One region of the Neobacillus sp. NRS-1170 genome, then DNA from elsewhere that is predicted to be linked to it. Evidence: predicted binding sites of a transcription regulator. Region 1 holds the regulator's gene; the other holds the start of a gene.
The links. Region 1 encodes LexA, which represses DNA repair genes until DNA is damaged. Its sites were predicted from a motif close to CGAACATATGTTCG; they were not measured.
Positions count from the first base shown of each region.

Region 1 (7,788 bases):
ATGGTGTCGGTTCCTTAAAGGAATTTGGCATTTCATATGATAGTGTTTCCTTGACCAATGAAGGCGGGATTGATTGGGATGAAGTGGCCAAGAAAATCAAACCGAACACTAAAATGATTGGGATTCAACGCTCCAAAGGCTATGCGACAAGGCCGTCATACACAGTGGCTGAGATAGGTGAGATGATTTCGTTTGTAAAGGAAGTCAAACAGGACGTCGTGGTGTTTGTTGATAATTGTTACGGCGAATTTGTTGAAGAGTTGGAACCTTGCCATGTTGGGGCAGATCTGATGGCCGGTTCTCTAATTAAAAATCCTGGCGGCGGCATCGTGAAAACGGGAGGATACATTGTTGGCAGGAAGAAGTGGGTCGAGGCATGCTCCTATCGGATGACATCCCCTGGGATTGGAGCAGAAGCAGGGGCTTCTCTTTATAGTCTGCAGGAAATGTACCAGGGGTTCTTTCTGGCCCCTCACGTTGTGGCTCAAGCACTAAAGGGAGCCGTTTTTACAGCTGCCACGCTTGAAAAATTGGGAATGAATTCATCGCCGAAGTGGGATGCGAGCCGGACAGATTTAATTCAATCAGTCCAATTTGATGATCGCGATAAAATGGTCGCATTTTGCCAGGCTATTCAATTTGCCTCCCCGATTAATTCATACGTTACCGCACATCCAAGCTATATGCCTGGGTATGAAGATGATGTGATTATGGCTGCGGGAACCTTCATCCAAGGGGCAAGCATTGAACTGACAGCAGACGGCCCGATCAGACCGCCGTATGTAGCCTATGTTCAGGGCGGTTTAACCTATGCCCATGTAAAAATGGCCGTATGTTTAGCTATTGATCAATTAATCGAAAAAGGATTAATTGAACTAAAGTAGGAAAATATACAGGAAGGACAGACTTTACATGCCGTCCTTTTTACATAAAAAATCCATGTTAGATTTTCTTACATAAGATTGACATATTATCTGACGTCAAATATAATAACAATATGATAGAAAGTAAGGGAGGAGAAATTTGGTGAGTGGAAAGGAAATTCGCCGTTCCATGCCGCTGTTTCCCATCGGAACTGTCATGCAGCTAACAGAGCTGACTGCAAGACAAATCCGTTATTATGAAGAACACCAATTGATTTCTCCAGCAAGAACTGAGGGGAACAGACGGCTATTTAGCTTAAATGATATTGATAGGCTTTTAGAAGTGAAAGATTTAATTGATCAAGGGGTCAATATGGCAGGAATCAAACAGCTTTTCTTGGTCAAACAAGAACAAGCCAATGTTCTTGAGCAGCATGCCGAAAAGGCAAAGCGTGAGTTAACAGATGATCAATTAAGAAAATTGCTGCGAAACGAATTGATTCATTCAAATAGATTAAATCGTTCCTCACTTCGTCAAGGTGATATGTCACGCTTTTTCCATTAAAATTTTTTATGAAAATTTAGGGGGATTGAAAAATGCCAAAGTATTCAAGAGAAGATATTCAACGTCTTGCAAAAGAAGAAAATGTTAAATTTATTCGTCTGCAATTCACTGACATTTTAGGAACAATTAAAAACGTTGAGATTCCTATTAGTCAATTAGAAAAAGCACTTGATAACAAAATGATGTTCGACGGATCTTCAATCGAAGGATTTGTTCGTATTGAAGAGTCTGATATGTATCTATATCCAGATTTAAGCACATGGGTAGTATTCCCTTGGACAGCTGAAAAAGGAAAAGTTGCCCGTTTAATCTGTGATATCTACACTCCAGAAGGAAAACCTTTTGAAGGTGACCCTCGTAATAACTTAAGAAGAGTGTTAAAGGAAATGGAAGACCTTGGTTTCACAAACTTTAACCTTGGACCTGAGCCAGAATTCTTCTTATTCAAATTAGACCAAAAAGGTGAGCCAACACTAGAATTGAACGACCAAGGCGGTTACTTTGACCTTGCTCCAACAGATTTAGGGGAAAACTGCCGTCGCGATATCGTTCTTGAGCTAGAAGAAATGGGCTTTGAAATTGAAGCTTCCCACCACGAAGTGGCACCTGGTCAGCACGAAATCGACTTCAAATATGCGGATGCTTTAACAGCTTGTGACCAAATTCAAACTTTCAAGCTTGTTGTTAAAACAATCGCTCGTAAGCACGGCTTACACGCAACATTCATGCCAAAACCATTATTCGGTGTAAACGGATCTGGAATGCACTGCAACCTTTCTTTATTCAAAGATGGCAAAAATGCATTCTATGAGCCAACTGGCGATCTTGAAATGAGCGACACTGCACGCCAATTCATCGCAGGTATCCTAAAGCACGCTCCTAACTTTACAGCGGTTACTAACCCAACTGTAAACTCTTATAAGCGTCTAGTTCCTGGCTATGAAGCACCATGTTATGTAGCATGGTCTGCAAGAAACCGTTCACCACTAATCCGTATCCCTGCATCTCGCGGACTAAGCACTCGTGTTGAAGTACGTAGCGTAGACCCAGCTGCTAACCCATACCTTGCTATGGCTGTTCTATTAAAAGCAGGTCTTGACGGAATTAAAAATAACTTAACTCCTCCAGCACCAGTAGACCGCAACATTTATGTAATGAGCAGGGAAGAAAGACTAGAAGAAGGCATCATCGATCTGCCTGCAACTCTAGCTCAAGCTTTAGACCAATTAAAATCAGACGAAGTGATTGTAGCTGGTCTTGGCGAGCACATCTTAGAACACTTTGTAGAAGCAAAAGAGATCGAATGGGATATGTTCCGTACCGTCGTTCACCAATGGGAACGCGATCAGTATATGTCAATGTATTAAGATTGGAAAGTCTTGCCGCTTTTATAGCGTCAAGACTTTTTTATTTGATGAAAAAGATAACTTCGTTCGGGAAGTGAGTTTCATTTACTGTGGAAGCACAGATTCTTGGATTTTGGTCAATGAACAGCCATTTCATTTACCCTGGAAGCTCTATTTCATTCACTTTGGGCAATGAAAGGCTCTTTCATTTATCGAAGAGACACATTTTCATGTAAGTCGGTCAATGAACTACTAAATCATTTACCCTCGATGCATTTTTTCCCGCATTGTGGTCAATCAACCGTCGAAACAAAAAAACAAGATCATTCCTTAAACAAAAAAACAAGATCATTCCTTAAACAAAAAAACAGCATCCATAATCCAGATGCTGGTTTGTACCAAATTTTATTTCTCATCACTGTTCTGTTTGATCAATTTAAAACCCGAGAGTGCTGCATCACCAGCAATCCCGGCAACTAGCGAAAAAATAATATTCTCAACATAGGAATTTGGAGCTGTATACAAAACAAGAAGAAGGGCTGCAACTGCACCTAGAAGCATTTCTTCTAGAAAACCGAGATAAAGGAACTTTTTTGTTTTCCGAGGCATAATAATTTTGCCATGCTTACGAACATGTCCAATAATCCCAACCGTCCCACCAATCACTAACGAGAAAATAATGTCAATGAACACTTCTTTCTCACTCTCCTTAAGCCTGAATTTTTTGGACCTAAGGTAAATCTTGGTGTATTACCATTATACTAAACTTGGAAACTCTTGAGCATGGGAAAAAATACTGAATTTTCCAAATACAAGAATCATTTAAATTATTTATCAAAAATTTTCCCAATATCAGTATTGATAAAACAAGAGCCGGCAAATGAAAGCCGACTCTTTATTAATGAATATGTCTATATACTCCGATAACTTTTCCAAGAATAGAAACATTTCGTAAAATGATAGGATCCATGGTTGAATTTTCTGGCTGCAAACGGATGAAATCTTTTTCTTTAAAAAATCTCTTACACGTTGCTTCATCATCTTCTGTCATCGCGACAACAATATCCCCATTATTCGCTGTTTGCTGCTGTTTTACGATTACATAGTCCCCATCAAGAATTCCAGCCTCTATCATACTTTCACCCATGATTTCTAGCATAAATACGTGTTCATCAGCAGGCGCAAGCCTTTCAGGAAGTGGAAAATATTCTTCTACGTTTTCAATAGCAGTAATAGGTAATCCCGCTGTTACCTTACCAACCACTGGAACATTGACAACATTGTTTCTTGGGATATGAGCAAGTTCATCTACTTCCAAAATTTCGATTGCTCTTGGTTTTGTTGGATCCCGTCTAATAAGACCTTTACTTTCTAATCTAGCTAAATGGCCATGTACAGTGGAGCTGGATGCAAGTCCAACCGCTTCGCCAATTTCGCGTACGGATGGAGGATAGCCCTTGCTCTTAACCTCACCTTTTATGAAATCCAGGATATCCTGCTGCCGTTTTGATATTTTTACCATGATAAAATGCACCTCGCCTGGTTAATGTTGTCTTAATTATATCATGTTCGCTCATTTTATACAAACATAAGTTCGAATAAGTGGTTGACAACAAACAAACGTTCGAATTATAATGAAACTATCAAAAGCGAACGTATATTCTATTAAGAGGTGTTTATCATGAAAAAGATTTGGAACCAATACTCATTTGTTATTATTCTAATGTTTATAAGCTGTTCATTTGCCTTAATTTTATCTATTCAGTCAAATGCCAATGAAAAAGATAAATTTATAAAAGTAACTGTTTCTGAAGGGGATTCACTCTGGGAGCTATCCAATCAATATGCCGGCCAGCATTCCCTATCCAATAAAGAGTTTGTCAGCTGGGTGAAGAAGCACAATATAAATGTGGGTGATCAAATTTTCCCTGGCGATAAAATCATGATCCCAGTTAGCAATGAAGCTCTAGATACAACACAATTTGCAAGTGCCATTGAGGAATAAATGGTATGAATGCAATCATATACTGCCGGGTTAGCACAAATAAGGAAACGCAGGAAACCTCTTTACAGCGTCAGGAAGAAGAACTAATTCAACTTGCAAAACAGCATCATTTTGAAATTGATTCAATTATTAAAGAACAGGCAAGCGGATATGACTTTGAAAGAGATGGTATCCTTCATGTTTTGGAACGGATAAAGGATAAAAAAGTACAAGCCCTTCTAATTCAAGATGAAACACGTCTTGGAAGGGGAAACGCCAAAATTGCACTCTTGCACTGTATCTTAAAAGAGGGAATTAAACTTTATAGCATTTCTCATAATGGTGAATTACAGCTTTCAGAGTCGGATTCAATGGTATTGAAAATTGTTAGTATGGTGGAAGAGTACCAACGAAAGCTCCATAATGTAAAAATTAAGCGTGGAATGAGACGGGCTGTCGAACAGGGCTATAACCCCCAAAAAAATTTAAAAAACCTTGGAGAAGCTTCAGGCCGAGAAAAAATCGAAGTTCCAGTTGAGGAAATTGTGAGATTAAGAAAGAACAATTTAACCTTCCATGAAATAGCCGCTGTTTTAAGAGGATTTGGGTATAATATTTCCAAAGCGACCGTTCATCGTAGATACCAGGAATATATGGAATCACAAGATGAGTAGACCTTTTGCCTTGTCAGAAGGTCTTTTTTTTAGTAAAATCAGTTGCTACGTACACAGTTTTTTATGAAAGTTGGTGTTTAAATGCTGTCCAAAGAGAAAATGGCAAGAATCAATGAACTTGCGAGGAAAGCGAAAACAACCGGATTAACGGAATTAGAAGCAAAAGAGCAATCTAAACTAAGAAGTGAGTATCTAGCAACTTTTCGTTCCAACATGCTTGAAACATTAACCAATACAAAGTTCGTTGATCCATTAGGAAACGATGTCACACCAGAAAAACTTAAAGATAGAAAGAAAAATAATCTTCATTAATTCAAGGAATACTATTTTTTGTATTCCTTTTTTATATGCACAAACCATCGTTGTGTCAAAATGAGAAACGAAACGAAAATTAATTTCAATTATTAAGTTTATTGGTTGAATTAATTTCGGTAGCAATATAATATTAAGAATGTATCTAGTATTCAAGTGATGAAGAAAGGATGTAATTCATGTTTAATACTATTGATGATTTATCCGTTACTTCCATTCGTACTCTTTCCATAGATGCGATTGAGAAAGCAAATTCAGGTCATCCGGGAATGCCGATGGGTGCTGCACCTATGACCTATACATTGTGGACTCGCTTCATGAACCATAATCCGAAGAATCCACATTGGTTTAACCGCGATCGTTTTGTATTATCTGCAGGCCACGGTTCTGCGTTGTTATACAGCATGCTTCATTTATCTGGTTACAACTTATCTATGGAAGATTTAAAGCAATTCCGTCAATGGGGAAGTAAAACTCCTGGACACCCAGAATACGGCCACACTGAAGGTGTTGAAGCAACCACTGGACCGCTTGGTCAAGGTATTGCAATGGCAGTCGGAATGGCAATGGCAGAACGTCACGTAGCAAGCGTTTATAATAAAGATAATTTTGAACTTGTGAACCATTTTACATACAGCATCTGTGGTGACGGAGATTTAATGGAAGGTGTTTCTGCTGAAGCTGCTTCCCTTGCAGGTCACTTGAAATTAGGACGCTTAGTTGTACTTTATGATTCAAATGATATTTCACTTGATGGAGACTTAGATAAGTCCTTCTCAGAAAGCGTAAAAGAGCGTTTCTTATCATATGGCTGGCAGTATGTCCGTGTAGAAGATGGCAACAATCTTGAAGAAATTGCAAATGCGCTAGAAGAAGCTAGAAGTGACCTTGACCGTCCAACTATGATTGAAGTTAGAACTGTTATCGGTTATGGTTCTCCAAACCGTGCCGGAACATCTGGCGTTCATGGATCACCACTAGGTGCTGACGAGTTAAAATTAACTAAGGAAGCATACAAGTGGACATTCGAAGAAGATTTCCATGTGCCACAGGAAGTATACGATAACTTCCAAAAGCTAATTGTGGAAACAGGTGAGAAAAAGGAAAAAGAATGGAATGACCTTTTCGCACAATATAAGAATGAATATCCAGAATTGGCTAATCAACTTGAGCAAGCATTAAATCAAGAACTTCCTGAAGGCTGGGACAAGGACATTCCAGTATACAGTGAAGGCAAATCCCTTGCAAGCCGAGCTTCCTCTGGTGAAGTTTTAAATGCAATTGCCAAAAACCTGCCTACTTTTATTGGTGGTTCTGCTGACCTTGCGGGTTCCAATAAAACAATGATCAAGGGAACAAAAGATTATATGCCAGGTTCATATGAAGGCCGTAATTTCTGGTTTGGCGTTCGTGAATTTGCCATGGGTGCTGCTATGAATGGTATTGCTCTTCATGGCGGAGTTCAAGTATTTGGTGGAACATTCTTTGTATTCTCTGATTACCTTCGTCCTGCCATTCGTCTTGCGTCATTAATGGGCTTGCCTGTCACATATGTATTTACTCATGACAGTATTGCGGTTGGGGAAGATGGACCAACACACGAGCCAATCGAACAACTTGCTGCTCTTCGTGCTATGCCAGGCTTGTCAATCATTCGTCCTGCAGATGGAAATGAAACTGCTGCAGCTTGGAAGTTGGCTGTTGAATCTAAAAACACTCCAACAGCACTTGTTTTAACACGTCAAGATCTACCGACATTAAAGGGTACAGACACTAACGCATACGAGGGCGTGTCAAAAGGTGCTTATGTAGTTTCTCCTTCAGAAAGAGAAACTCCAGAAGCATTATTACTTGCTACTGGATCTGAAGTAAGCCTTGCGGTTGAAGCGCAAAAAACTTTAGCAGGCGAAGGTGTTCACGTTTCTGTAGTAAGCATGCCATCATGGGATCGTTTTGAAAAGCAATCCCAAGAATATAAGAACTCTGTACTTCCTAAGAATGTCAAGAAACGTCTTGGAATTGAAGTAGGTGCTTCCTTCGGCTG
Region 1 is NZ_JBITPF010000090.1:18,182-25,969, forward strand. It holds gene ACIFOT_RS29860 (aminotransferase class I/II-fold pyridoxal phosphate-dependent enzyme) at 1-884, shown strand, start outside; gene ACIFOT_RS29865 (MerR family transcriptional regulator) at 1,054-1,428, shown strand; gene glnA (type I glutamate--ammonia ligase) at 1,461-2,795, shown strand; gene ACIFOT_RS29875 (DUF4257 domain-containing protein) at 3,180-3,467, opposite strand; gene lexA (transcriptional repressor LexA) at 3,673-4,296, opposite strand; gene yneA (cell division suppressor protein YneA) at 4,456-4,779, shown strand; gene ACIFOT_RS29890 (YneB family resolvase-like protein) at 4,785-5,432, shown strand; gene ACIFOT_RS29895 (DUF896 domain-containing protein) at 5,514-5,744, shown strand; gene tkt (transketolase) at 5,924-7,788, shown strand, end outside.

Region 2 (7,788 bases), on a different contig from region 1:
TACAGGGTTTATTGAAGATATTGGTTATAGTTATCTATCAATGGAAGAAGCAGGCTATTATGCTCCCGTCTATGATATTCAAATCACCTACAAAAAGCCGTTAAGATATGGAGATAAAGCTTTCGTCAAAACATGGGTTGAACTCAATGATGGAATCAAGACCATCTATGGTTATACCATTTTTAATGGGGAGGAGGAGGTGTGTGCCGAGGGTAAATCTACCCATATTATTGTTAGAAAAGATAATTTCAGACCCACCTCTTTCAAGAAGACCTTTCCGGAATGGTATTTAAAGTACGAGGAAATTAAGAAAAAGGATTGAAGCATTGGGGTGAAGTAATTGGCTTTTGGCATAAAAAGGCGGGAGTTAATCGAATGGAAAAGGAAAATAGATATCGGGGAAATTGCATTTTTAACCCACTACTGGCTGGATGACCGTTTCCCTGGTTGTAAGACTGTAACAAAGGTTGGCTGCTCAGATCTTGAGAAATTGGCAGAATGGGGAAAAAAATACGGATTGAGGAAAGAGTGGATTCATCACAGAATCGATGGCTATTCTCATTTTGATTTAATTGGCGACCGCCAGCAAGAGATTCTTAAGCAGGAAGGTTTAATGGAGCATATATGGATGAACGGCACAGTTGAGAATTAAGGAATCTTCAACTGTGCCTAATTTTTTAACCCATTTTTTTATATTCAAAGACTGGTTCCTCATAATCAGAATGATAGGTAATAACTAAATCATGATTGTCAAAGTACCACAAATCTTTTTCTTCAATATAAAAAGTAATCTCATCAAGGTTTGATGCTGCACCAATATCGACGGGCTCCTCTGTCGATATTCCGAGAGAAAATCCACTTTGGACCGTACTGCATCCGCCATATCTTACAAAAAAACGGACAAAGTCTCCATTTTTTATATTGAGTTCCTCTTTATACCACGCTGCTGCTTCTTTTGAAATGTGTATATTCATGCGGTCTCCTTTCCATTTTTCCTCACTTATATTATAAATGATAACTCTTTATGGGCATAACGATAAGATTTATAAATTATCCCAGACTATTTAATCCACTGAACCATGTGGGATTGGATTTCTTTGTATTTTGCTTCCGAATTTTGCAATCCAAACCCGCCTGCTTTTTCTAAAGGTACGACACGATAATGATGATGTTTCTGGCTCGTCACATAGGTTGGATAAAAATTAGGATTCGAAAGTTCAATCGAATTTCCTTTGTCGGAAATATGTTTAAAAATATCGATGGTTGCTAAACCGCCAATATCTTTATAATCACCGTATTGGGCAGAGATAAAATTACCTAATGAATAAATGATGAACGTCTTTCTGCCATCTTTCGTTTCAATCCAGTCCATCGGCTGAAGGACATGGGGATGCGATCCAAAGATGATATCAACACCTTCATTTGCTAGAAATTGAGCTAAATCCTTTTGTTCTATCGTTGGGATTCGCTGATATTCATTTCCCCAATGGATGCTCATCACCAAGACATCGGCTTCTTTTCTAGCTCGATGAATTTCTTCCTTCATCACTTCTCGATTGATAAGGTTAACGAGAAAATCCTTTCCTTTTGGTACTGGGATGCCGTTCGTTCCATACGTATAGGCAAGGAAAGCAAGCTTAATGCCATTTTTATTGATTATCCTTAATTTTTGACGATCTTTTTCATCAAGGAAGCTGCCAACATGGGGCAAACCGATCGAATTCAAATAGGCAGTTTCAGACTGAATTCCTTTTTCGCCTTTATCGAGGGTATGATTATTAGCCGTAGAAACAATGTCGACACCCGTTGCAACAAGAGCATCGGCAACCTCATGGGGACTGTTAAACATTGGATAGCCTGACAGCCCGATTTCTGCTCCTCCTAACATACTTTCCTGATTTGCCGTAAGGATATCAGGATTTTCCAACAACGTCTTTACATTTTCAAACATTGGAACGAAATTATAGGAAGCTCCATTGAAGGCATCTTGATAAACAAAATTGTGGATCAGAATATCCCCAATGGCACCAAGCGTAACCTTTTCAGTCATTTCTCGATTTTCAATCAAGGATGGCCTTTTCTTATGTATCTGAAAAGAATGATGATTTTCTTTTTTGTCGGTATTTTTTTGCTGAAGAAGGAAGTAAGCGGTTCCGAAAATACAAATAAATATTATTATAAAAGACGGTACAATAACTCTTTTTTTCATATGTACTCCTATAAGTGGTTTGTTTCTTATTATTACTATAATTTAGGTAAATATTAAAATAATACTTCGAAAATAAAGAAAAGCGGAGACACCAGTTAATGGCGGCTCCGCTTTTTCAATGAATTATTCATTTTGGTCTATTCCAAGAAGGAACTCAAGTAATTCATCAAAATCTTTCGTTACCTTTGGTTGAGTGGGATCGGCGGGTGGAGAAGGAGAAAATTCAACAATAAATTCATTCACATCATTACTATCGGATACAACTGTTGAAAAATGATAGTCTTTCTTTACTTTCTGCATCCAAAACACCCCCAAAAAGGTACTGTTATATAACTTTATTTTACCTTAAATCATACGGGCTGCATGGAATAATTATGAAAATTCTATGAAAAAAGGCCCTAAAGGACCGTTCAGATCCGTTTAGAGCCATTTAATTTTCGGTTCTGTTTTATTGATAATTCTTTTAATGTTTGCCCGGTGCCGGTATATTACAAAGGTTACTAATAATGTTACCGCAATTAGTAAGGGGATATCCCATTCTCGAGTAAACCCAGATATTAATGTAAAAAGAATCGCTATAATTCCTGCAATCATCGAAGATAGTGAAACATATTTCGTTATGTATAGACTAATAAAGAAAGCAATTAATACCGCGACAAACATCAATGGTGCGCAATACAGAAGTACACCACCTGAAGTCGCAACTGCTTTTCCGCCGCGAAACCCGGCAAAGATGGGATACGTATGGCCGACAACTGCGAAACCTCCAGCAAGCAAAGGATTTATGTCAACATGAAATAAATGCGGCAATGCTGCTGCTAACGTTCCTTTCAATATATCAGCTAGGGTTACGACTAAACCTGCTTTTACCCCAAGGGTTCGAAAGGTATTGGTACCGCCTAAATTTCCGCTTCCATGCTGGCGGATATCCGTTTTATAAAACGCTTTTCCGATAATTAAACCAGAGGGGATAGAGCCGAGCAAATATGCCAGGATCAAGACTAAAATAATTTGAACCATTGATAATTTCTCCTTCTATAAAAGATCCAGTTCTTCTATTTTACCATGTATTTTTGAAAAAACACTATTCAGCTTGGATTTAGCCACGAAAAAATACCTAATTAAGAAAAATACCTTCTCAATACCAAAAAGATACCTTACGATAGAATCAAGGAGGAAATAATTCATGGCACGCATTGAATATCATAAGACAAAGACAATATCACCAAAATTAATCATCGGCGGATTGATAGGGGCTGGGTTGCTTATCATTTCATCGATTTTTCTATTTTTCTATCCTTTTGCCTCGACAGAGAAAAAAACTTATTTTAAAGGGGAAAATCCGATACTTTATAAAGGGAACCAGCAGGGAAATGCCATTATTGAAGGGAATACTGTGTTTGTCCCACTAACATTTTTACAGGAACAAATTGACCCATCTATCCTTTATGATGAAAAATCAAAATCTGTCATTATTACAACTAAGGATAAAGTTGTCCAAATGCCGACCGATTCATTAACCTATTTTGTTAATCAAAAGGGAGTCACCTTACAGCTGTCACCTATTCTATCGATGGACGGAAAAATTTTCGTTACTATTGATTCGATCCTTTCTTTCTTTCCCATTCAATACAAGCAAATACCGGGAAGTGAAGCCATTTGGGTTCAGCGCGATGGTGAGAAATACGAGACTGCAAGATTAATAGATAAGGACGTTAATAATGAAAAGCTAAGACTCCGTACTAAGCCCACCTGGTCATCACCGTACACAGCAGATATGAAGAAACAAGAAGCCGTCACCATTGAGGGTGAAAAGGAAGATTTCTATCTTGTTAGGAAGACCAATGGGATTAGTGGTTATATCAAAAAAGAGTATGTCCAGAAGGAGAAAGCTGAAAGAATCACGATAGACCTAGAAAGTAAGACCTTTCAGCTTCCTAAATTAAATGGGCCGATTCAATTAACATGGGAAGCTGTTTATAAGAAAAATCCTGATTCAACAAAAATTCCTGAAATGGCAGGCGTGAATGTAGTATCACCAACTTGGTTCTCTCTTGCCGGAAGTGATGGAACGATAAAAAATCTTGCTTCTCTTGACTATAGCAAATGGGCGCATGGAAAAGGTTATCAAGTTTGGGGAGTGTTTTCTAATGCCTTTGATCCCAAGCTCACAAACGAAGCATTTAAAAACTATGAAACAAGGCAAAATATCATTCGCCAATTGCTGCAATATAGCCTGATGTATCAATTACAGGGGCTTAATTTTGATATTGAAAATGTAAATCCAGAGGATGGTCCGCTCGTGACACAGTTTATGAGGGAAGCAGCACCATACTTGCATGAAGCTGGATTGGTCGTTTCTATGGATATCACCTTTTCTGCAGGTGAAAATAACAACTGGTCATCCTTCTATGAAAGAACGAAACTCGCCCAAATTGCTGATTATTTAATCGTGATGGCCTATGATGAACATACCGATTCATCCTTAAGTGCTGGAAGTGTGGCAAGCCTTCCATGGGTCGAAAGCAATTTGGAGAAACTGCTGACAGAAGTTCCAAATGAAAAGTTAGTCCTGGGTGTTCCCTTGTATGCGAGACTTTGGAAGGAACAAACGAAGCTAGACGGAACGATGGAACTTAGTGCTGAGGCACTAGCAATGGATAAAGTAAAAGCATGGGTTACTGAAAAGGGATTACAGCCCTCGTACGATGAAGAAAGCGGTCAAAATTATGCAGAGTATTATGCAGAAGCTGAAAAAGCCACCTATAAAATTTGGATTGAGGATGGGCAGTCCTTACAAAAGCGAGCAAATTTAGCGATTAAATACAAGCTTGCCGGCATTGGAACCTGGTCAAGATATTTTGGCGATCAAACTGCGTGGACCGCATTAAATCTAAATTCCAACAAAGCGATTACTCAAAAATAAAAGATAAACAAAAACCGGCTTTTGCCGGTTTTTTGTGTAAAGTAAGAACAATTAGAGTCAATTTTATTACAAAAATATGGAGAATTTTCTAACGATTTATTAATCCGTTGAAAGCCATGGATACGCCCAATATAATTTAGATATACAACCATATATAACGAAGAATTTCCGGCCAGATCGAACAAAAAATGGTCGGTTTATCTTTATATTCCAATAATATATTTAAGGGAGTGAGGGTGATGAACATGCAAATGGATAATGATTTAAGTTACCATGCATTGTTAGAAAAATATGAAGAAACCATTAAATTAAATCGATATTTAGAGAAACGGATTGATGAGATTGCCGCAGAAAACAAACATAAAGAAAATCTGTTAATTCAGCAATCGCGCCTTGCTGCAATGGGGGAAATGTTAGCTAGCATTGGTCACCAATGGCGGCTGCCTTTAAACAGTTTAACCCTCTTAATCCATGATTTAAAGGATGCCCTGGTATATGGGGAAATTAACGACAAATACTTAGATCGATTCACTAGGGACAGCATGAGTCAGATCACACAGATGTCAGAGACAATTAATGATTTTCGGAAATTTTATAAATTTAACAAAGAAAAAACCACCTTTTCTGTTGGTGATTCCATTGAAGAGGCTTTGTCTATTTTTTCTTTAAGCCTTCAAAACCATGGGATTGTGGTTCAATTTGAATACAGGGGTCAGCAAATGGCATATGGAGTACCCAATGAATACAGCCAGGTGGTGCTTAATATCTTAACAAACGCACGAGACGCCTTTGTACATAAGGAAATTCCTAATCGAAAAATCATCATTAAATTAACGGAAACCGATAACATCATAAAAGCTGAATTCGTCGATAATGCCGGTGGAATAGACCCAGCACAAATCCATAAAGTATTTGAGCCATATTTTACAACGCGCCCGCAAGGCACAGGCCTCGGATTACATATGTCAAAACTGATCATCGAGAAAATGAATGGCTCTATCACGGTAGTAAATACCGGCCATGGTGCCCGATTCAGTTTATTACTGCCAAAGGTATCTGTTTCTGATAACACTCCCTCCGATTAAGTTTTTCCTTTTAGAACAGTTTATTATGTTTTTTTGATAGAAAAAGGTAAACTAAAAGGAAAATATATTTAGGAGTGGATCAGAATGGCGATTGAAAATCCAAGCCGTGATGAAATCAAGGATATATTAAAAAAGGCAAAAAGAATTGCTGTCGTAGGATTAAGTAATAATCCAGAACGTACTTCTTATCAAGTTTCAGCTGCTATGCAGAAAGCTGGCTATGAAATCATTCCCGTCAACCCTACTATCGATGAGGCACTCGGTGTTAAGGCTGAGGCGTCATTGAAGGATGTCGAAGGTCCAGTTGACATTGTAAATGTGTTCCGCCGCTCCGAACAGTTGTTTGATGTAGCGAAGGAATTCGATGGAATGGGTGCCCCAGTTTTTTGGGCCCAGCAGGGGCTTGTCAATGAAGAAGCCTATGAATTCCTAAAGTCTAAAGGTTACACGGTTATTATGGACCGGTGTATTAAAGTTGAGCATGCACTAACAAAATACTAAATTTTTACCAAAAAGCTGCTGATAAAATATGCGGCTTTTTACTTTTTTTTGACCAAATATGCACCAAAATCAGATGACAAAAATATGTAGTTTTAAAATACTTATTTGCCAAATCGAAATAAATCGCTAAAATAAAGCATAGACGCCGCATGAACTTGTGGTAAAATTATGTAGCAAACACTCGTTCTAATTATTATTTTTCATATAGAATGAATTCACTTTTTATTATTTGTTTCTTTTTGTAGGGTATGAAAGGGGTATTTTAGTGGCAAGAAATCAGCAAGCATTTGATTATAATGATGACGCCATACAGGTACTGGAAGGTTTAGAAGCCGTTAGAAAGCGTCCAGGAATGTACATTGGAAGCACCGATTCACGCGGACTTCACCATCTCGTCTACGAGATCGTGGACAATTCAGTCGATGAAGCGCTTGGCGGATTTGGTGATCACATCATTGTAAAAATACACAAAGACAATTCAATAAGCGTAATTGATAAAGGTCGCGGTATGCCTACCGGGATGCATAAAATGGGGAAACCGACTCCAGAGGTCATCTTAACTGTTCTCCATGCAGGGGGAAAATTTGGCCAGGGCGGTTATAAGACTAGCGGCGGTTTGCACGGTGTTGGTGCATCAGTCGTCAACGCATTATCGGAGTGGTTAACCGTAACTATAAAGAGAGACGGTTTTGTCTATGAACAACAATTCGAACATGGCGGGAAGCCAATCACAACACTCGAAAAAATCGGTAAAACCAATCAAACGGGAACTACGATTCATTTTAAGCCGGATCCAACGATTTTTTCGACGACAACCTATAATTTTGAAACTTTATGTGAGAGGTTAAGAGAATCAGCGTTCTTGTTGAAGGGACTCAAAATTGAAATCCTTGATGAACGTAATAATCTACATGAAGTATTTCACTACGTTAATGGAATCGAAGCCTTTGTTGAGTATTTAAATGAAGAAAAGGATGTTCTTCATCCTGTCGCCAGCTTTGATGGCACACAAAATGGCATAGAAGTTGAATTTGCCTTCCAATTTAACGACGGCTACTCGGAAAATG
Region 2 is NZ_JBITPF010000056.1:116,864-124,651, reverse strand. It holds gene ACIFOT_RS23075 (acyl-CoA thioesterase) at 1-322, shown strand, start outside; gene ACIFOT_RS23070 (hypothetical protein) at 341-652, shown strand; gene ACIFOT_RS23065 (HesB/YadR/YfhF family protein) at 678-974, opposite strand; gene ACIFOT_RS23060 (CapA family protein) at 1,061-2,209, opposite strand; gene ACIFOT_RS23055 (hypothetical protein) at 2,333-2,509, opposite strand; gene plsY (glycerol-3-phosphate 1-O-acyltransferase PlsY) at 2,630-3,229, opposite strand; gene ACIFOT_RS23045 (glycosyl hydrolase family 18 protein) at 3,396-5,135, shown strand; gene ACIFOT_RS23040 (sensor histidine kinase) at 5,375-6,220, shown strand; gene ACIFOT_RS23035 (CoA-binding protein) at 6,305-6,721, shown strand; gene parE (DNA topoisomerase IV subunit B) at 6,987-7,788, shown strand, end outside.
Region 2: the regulator LexA is predicted to act here: its motif matches at 6,896-6,909, upstream of parE (DNA topoisomerase IV subunit B).